DNA from 2 places in the Blautia aquisgranensis genome. Region 2 is predicted to be linked to the other one. Evidence: predicted binding sites of a transcription regulator. Region 2 holds the regulator's gene; the other holds the start of a gene.
The links. Region 2 encodes Rex, which represses fermentation and respiration genes when NADH is low (regulators of the CRP and FNR family bind a similar motif). Its sites were predicted from a motif close to ATTGTTAANTANTTAACAAT; they were not measured.
Positions count from the first base shown of each region.

Region 1: the regulator Rex is predicted to act here: its motif matches at 1,771-1,790, upstream of WMO28_RS06400 (4Fe-4S dicluster domain-containing protein).

Region 1 is NZ_JBBMEJ010000006.1:34,701-38,126, reverse strand. Features, by position in the region: gene WMO28_RS06410 (NADH-quinone oxidoreductase subunit NuoF) at 1-1,057, opposite strand, end outside; gene WMO28_RS06405 (NAD(P)H-dependent oxidoreductase subunit E) at 1,054-1,533, opposite strand; gene WMO28_RS06400 (4Fe-4S dicluster domain-containing protein) at 1,916-3,424, shown strand.
Region 2 is NZ_JBBMEJ010000022.1:16,267-19,692, reverse strand. Features, by position in the region: gene WMO28_RS14570 (NAD(P)H-hydrate dehydratase) at 1-1,426, opposite strand, end outside; gene WMO28_RS14565 (redox-sensing transcriptional repressor Rex) at 1,495-2,139, opposite strand; gene abc-f (ribosomal protection-like ABC-F family protein) at 2,355-3,426, shown strand, end outside.

The sequences.
Region 1 (3,426 bases), on a different contig from region 2:
TGGCATAAGTCTCTACGTTATTAAGAACCGTAGGTTTGCCCCACAGACCCTGCTCAACAGTTCTCGGAGGTTTTACTCGAGGCATACCTCTGTTACCCTCGATGGATGCAGTCAGGGCAGAACCTTCACCACATACGAACGCTCCGGCACCACGGTTGATATGTAAGTGGAAATTAATACCGGAACCAAGGATATTATCACCAAGAAGGCCATAAGACTCTGCCTGCTCAATGGCCATTCGAAGTCTCTGTACAGAAAGAGGATACTCGGCACGTACATAAATGTAACCGTCTTCTGCGCCTACTGCATAAGCGGCGATCACCATACCCTCGATCATCTTGTAAGGATCACCTTCCATTACGGAACCATCCATGAAAGCTCCCGGGTCACCCTCATCACCATTACATACTACATAGCGTACTTTCTCCGGCTGGCGTGCTACCTGTGACCATTTCTTGCCAGCAGGGAAACCTGCACCACCACGGCCACGGAGACCGGATTTTGTGATCTCATCAATAACGCCCTGCGGGGTCATCTCAAAGAAAGCCTTCGCCATAGCGGAAAATCCACCTACGGAAATATATTCATCAATAGACTCTGCATCGATCTTACCACAGTTCTCAAGAACGATCCTTGTCTGCTGGTTCAGGAACGGAATATCGCTTGGATGTGGACAGGCCTCATCATTATGACGATAGAACAGACGGTCAACCGGCAGTCCGCAGATCACGGTTTTCTCTACGATCTCGCGGCAGTCATCTACCTGAACATGAACATACTGATAATCATATGGCTCAATTCTCATAAGAGGTCCAAGTTCACATAATCCCTGGCATCCGGTCTTAACGATACCTACATGAGGAACATCCTTCTGCATCTCAACCGCAACACCCTCGATACCTTCACAGAGTCTTGACATTTCTTCGTAAATCTTCTGAGCACCGGAAGCGATACATCCGGTACCGGAACAGACGAGAACACGGCAGGTATAGCCATCAAGATTCTTCTTAACCTCAGCCTGTTTGTTTTTCAGATCTTCCATACTGGTTATACTCATACGCTCTCACCTCTCAATTCATTTAAAAGCTCAATAGCCTTCTCAGGTGTCATTTTCGGGTGAACCTCATCATTTACAGTTAAGGTCGGTGCAAGTCCGCAGGCACCAAGACAGGATACTGTCTCAACTGTAAAAAGCATATCATCGGTTGTGTGTTTCTTATGGTTCAGCCCAAGTTCTTTAAGCATTGCTTCCTTTACAGGCATGGACTTACGTACATGACAGGCAGTTCCGTCACATACCTTGATAATGTACTTGCCTTTCGGCTCAAAGGAAAAATTCTCATAGAAAGTGGCTACACTGTACGCCTTTGCTTCTTTTACACCAATCTGTTCCGCAACATAAGTAAGAAGCTCTCCCGGGAGATAACGGTACTCAGCCTGAATATCCTGCATGATCGGTATCAGCGATGCAGCTTTCCGGCCGTAGTGCTCGATGATCTCATCCGTTTTTTTGTAATACGTCTGGTCTAACATTCGGTTCCCTCCTTGTTTCTGATAGATTTTCCACTTGATTGATCTGACCTTATATAGTAGTCAGGTTTTTAACACTCTGTCAGTGCCGCGCAGTTGTGCAAACCAGTAATTTGCACTATTATCGTGCTTTTAATTATAACTTACATCGTCATTTTTCACAAGTGATTTTTCTCTTTTTTCAGAATATATTAAAATGTTTACAAAGGCTTACCAGTTTTGTGTCTATTTTCTTCAAAATATGTTCAATTATTAACATTCCTGATATAAAAAAAACGATATCCTGTCGAAAGTTTTCATCTCCTTATTGATTTTATTTCTCATTTACTATACTATGAAGAAAAGTGCGTGGAAAACATTTATCAATAATAAAAGGAGAATACTTATGCGAAATTTTGACACCCCTGTTAAACAGATCCGACGAAAGATTTTTACAGAAATTGCCAGCATCGGATTTAACTCCTCGGATGAATCTTTGATCCACGATATTGAATCCATTCCGTATAATATTGTTGAGGAACGGGCCAGATACCGTGAAAGCATCTACCGTGAACGTGCAGTCGCAAGCGAGCGTGTCCGTCTGGCCATGGGCCTTTCTCTTCGTCCCGAGAACCGTTCGGTTCATCTTACCGATGGTGTAAAAGCCAGCAATATCGATGAGAAATACTACGAGCCGCCACTTATGCAGGTGATCCCTTCCGCATGTTCCGCATGCGAATCCAACAAATACGAGGTCAGCAATATGTGCCGCGGCTGCGTTGCACACCCCTGTATGCTTACCTGTCCAAAGGGTGCCATCTCCATGGTCAACGGAAGGTCTTTTATCGACCAGGAAAAATGTATCCACTGCGGAAGATGCAAGGCAGTCTGTCCCTATGATGCTATCGCTCATAAGGAACGCCCCTGCGAACGTGCCTGTGGTGTAAAGGCTATTGAAAGTGACGAACTTGGCCGCGCTTCCATCAATCAGGACAAGTGCGTTTCCTGCGGAATGTGTATGGTAAGCTGTCCTTTTGGTGCTATTTCAGACAAATCGCAGATTTTTCAGCTGGCACATGCACTCAGAGAAGGCAATGAAATTATAGCGGAGGTGGCTCCTGCCTATATCAATCAGTTCGGCGAGGATGTCACTCCAGGCAAATTCCGTTCCGCTTTGACCAGACTTGGTTTTTCTGATGTTTATGAGGTTGCTCTCGGTGCTGATATCGGCTGTATTTCTGAGGCTCACCATTATGCTAAGGAAGTAGCTACCGGAAATCTTCCGTTCCTGCTCACCTCCTGCTGCCCATCCTGGTCTGTAATGGCAAAGAAATATTTTCCGGATATGATCGATAACATCTCCCAGGAACTGACTCCGATGGTAGCCACCGCCCGTATCGTCAAAAAAGAGCACCCGGATGCAAAGGTTGTATTTATCGGACCCTGTGCTTCGAAAAAGCTGGAAGCAATGCGTCATTCTGTAAGAAGTGATGTAGATTTTGTTATCACCTTTGAGGAACTCTGGGGCATGTTTGACGCCAAAAAAATTGTTCCGTCAGATTGTGAGGACACACCGGAAAAAACACAACCTGCCACTGCTGCCGGAAGAGGCTACGCGATCGCCGGTGGTGTCGCCGGTGCCATTGAAGCCTGCCTCAAAGAATATTACCCGGATGTCCCGGTTCATATTGAACACGCCGAAAGTCTTGCCGAATGCAAAAAAGTCCTCACTCTGGCAAAAGCCGGAAAGATCAAAGGCTGTATGATCGAGGGCATGGCCTGTCCGGGCGGCTGTATCGGAGGTGCAGGAACAAATGCAGCCTTTGCGAAAACCTCCAGAGCTCTGAAAAAATATGTAGACTCCTCTGATCCTAAAATTCCTTCTCAGAAACTGGAAAATCTGAATCTGGATTGATT
Region 2 (3,426 bases):
TGGCTGCAAGATCGCCGCAAAGTCCGTGAAGATAAACACCTAACGCGGCCTTTAAAACCATGGGAGGCTGTTCCTCCGTTTTCAGATACATACATAATACGCCTGCAAGAAGCCCGGAAAGCACATCTCCGCTTCCTGCTGTGGCCATGCCGGAATTGCCGGAAAGATTCAGATAAATATCCTCTCTGCCATCTGTAATAACCGTACATGCGTCTTTCAGTACACAGACAGTGCCGGTTTCTCCGGCATAATCAATGGCAGTTCGGGCAAGTGTTTCCTGAATTTCCCGGATCGTTTTGCCGCAGAGGCGACTCATCTCTCCGATATGCGGAGTCAGAATCACATTCTCACCTAAGAATTCCTTCCACTGAGGATGCGCGGCCAGAAGATTCAGCCCGTCTGCATCCAGCACAAGATACTTCTTTTCGCGGGCAGCTGCCGTGAGAAACCACTGTTCTCTCTCACGGCTCTCCCCGGAAGTTCCAAGTCCCGGTCCGATCACGATCACATCGCACCAGGAAAGAAGCTGTTCATTGGATTCCTCATCAAAACGGGTGCATACCATAGCCTCCGGAAGAAGGATCTGCAATGGGATCCGGTTCTCCTCCACTGTCTGAATCTTCACCATTCCCGCCCCGGCCCGGAGTGCTGCGCTTGCGCTTAAGTAAGCTGCTCCGCACATACCTGCACTTCCGGTAACAAAAAGAATTTTTCCGAAGGTACCTTTATTTCCGCCGGGATCACGCTCCGGAAACAGCTTCAGGTCTTTCTTTTCCAGACAGCGTGCGGATGCCTTCACAGCTTCCTGCTCATAGATCCCGATATCAGCTACCACGATCTTTCCTGCATACAGCCTTCCCGGATAAAAGCAAAGTCCTCTCTTCCGGTATGCGAATGTGACAGTCAGATCTGCGCTGAAAGCAATGCCCATTTCCAGGCCAGTATCTCCGTTAACTCCTGATGGGATGTCTACAGCGATCTTTTTGGCCCGCGCACTGTTCATCTCATGAATGATCTCAGCATATCGTCCCTCGATCGGACGCGCAAGCCCCACACCGAACACGGCATCTACTATAGTAGTATATTCACTCCAGTCCGGGTTATTCACCTCCGGCACATGATAACCGGTGGCGATCTTGTATTGTAAGGTCGTCTCCCGGGTCATTTTTTCTTTGTTTCCGGCCATGTAGAAATCTGCACGAATTCCTTTCAGATGAAAGATCCTGGCAACCGCAATTCCATCACCGCCATTGTTTCCGCTTCCGCAGACAACCAGGATCCGTTCATTCTTTCCAAGGTACTTCTCTGTCTCTTCTACGACCTTCAGTGCTGCCCGCTCCATCAGAACTTCTGATGCCACTCCGATCTTGTGGATTGTGGCACTGTCCAGATTCTTCATTTCCCCGCAGGTAACAAGCTTCTTCATGCTGTTTCTATACCTCCCTCTGTAACAGAGAAAGCTGCCGTCTCCGGCAGCCTCATTCTCTGATTTTACTATTCCACATGCTCCTGCCTGTATTTACTCAGATTATAAGACAGTGTCATCAGACTCTCGGAAAGATGTACGTTCTCCACGATCACATCATCCGGTGTCTCCAGATCAAGATGTGCAAAATTCCAGATAGCCTTAATACCGTTCTCTACCAGAATATCTGCCATTTCTTTGGCCTTATTCTTAGGAAGAGTAAGAATAGCGATCTCCACGTTATTCTCTTTCAGGAAAAACGGAAGCTCACTGAGCATCTGGATCTCCAGTCCGCGGACTGCAATTCCCTCAAGAACAGGGTTTACATCAAAAATTCCTACCAGCTTAAAGCCCCTTTTCTCAAAGTCCACATAATTGGCAAGTGCCTGTCCCAGATTACCTGCACCAAGAATGATCATCGGATGAATCGTATCCAGTCCCAGGATCTTACCGATCTCCGTATAAAGATAATGTACATTATAGCCATACCCCTGCTGACCAAAACCGCCAAAATTATTAAGATCCTGACGGATCTGGGAAGCTGTGGTGTGCATCTTCTTACTTAATTCATTGGAAGAAATACGCTCTACATTGTCTTCCATCAGCTCTCCTAAGTAGCGGTAGTAGCGTGGCAGACGCTTAATCACCGCTTTCGAGATTTGTTTTGTCTCCACGATAGTTTCCCTCCTTATCTTACACTAGGTTAATTATACCGAATTGATATTTTCCTGTCAATTAATCTTGTGACTTATGTACAAATTTCTTCATATTTTTTCAAATATTTGATTTTTTCTTTGAAATCCCCGCGGTTTCCGTTATAATAGGTAGAGGATTTTTCCTGTTTTTTACGAAACAGAGACAGGATCCTTTGTACAGGAGGACAGTTTTTATGATTTTATCATGTCAGAATATATGCAAAGCCTTTGGCGAAAAAGTAATCTTGAACGACGCATCCTTTCATATTGAGGATCGTGAAAAGGCAGCTCTGATCGGCTGCAACGGTGCAGGTAAGACTACACTTCTCCGCATTATCATGCAGGAGATTTCCGCGGATTCCGGTACGGTGGTGCTCGCCCGCGACAAAAATATCGGTTACCTTGCCCAGTATCAGGATATCCACGGGCACCATACCATATACGAGGAGCTTCTTACCACCAAGCAGCACATCATCGATATGGAACGCCGCATCCGCTCCCTGGAGCAGGAAATGAACAACGTTACCGGCGATGACCTGAACCGTCTGATGGAGACCTATACCCGTCTCACCCATCAGTTTGAGCTGGAGAACGGCTATGCTTACAAGAGCGAGCTTACCGGTGTACTGAAAGGTCTGGGATTCACAGAAGAAGACTATGACAAATACATCGAGACTCTTTCCGGAGGCCAGAAGACCCGCGTAGCCCTGGGTAAGATGCTTCTCTCCAAGCCGGACATCCTGCTTCTGGATGAACCTACCAACCACCTGGACATGGAGAGCATTTCCTGGCTTGAGACTTATCTTCTCAATTATCCGGGCGCGGTATTCATCGTATCCCATGACCGTTATTTCCTGGATAAGGTAGTCACCAAGGTGGTAGAGATCGAGGCCGGCCAGACCCGTGTATACAGCGGAAACTATTCAGCTTATGCGCTCAAGAAGGCACAGCTTCGTGATGCACAGTATAAGGCATACCTGAATCAGCAGCGAGATATCAAACATCAGGAGGCTGTGATCGCCAAGCTGAAATCTTTTAACCGTGAGAAATCCATCAAACGCGCTGAGAGCCGTGAGAAGATGCTGGATCGCGTGCAGCGCATTGAGAAGCCGCTGGAGATCCAGGATCGTATGCGTATCTCCCTGGAGCCCCGCGTTTTAAGCGGCAATGATGTTCTCCATGTAGAAGAGCTTTCCAAAGCATTCCCGGGACAGACACTTTTTTCGGATATTTCCTTTGATATCAAGCGCGGAGAACGTGTAGCTC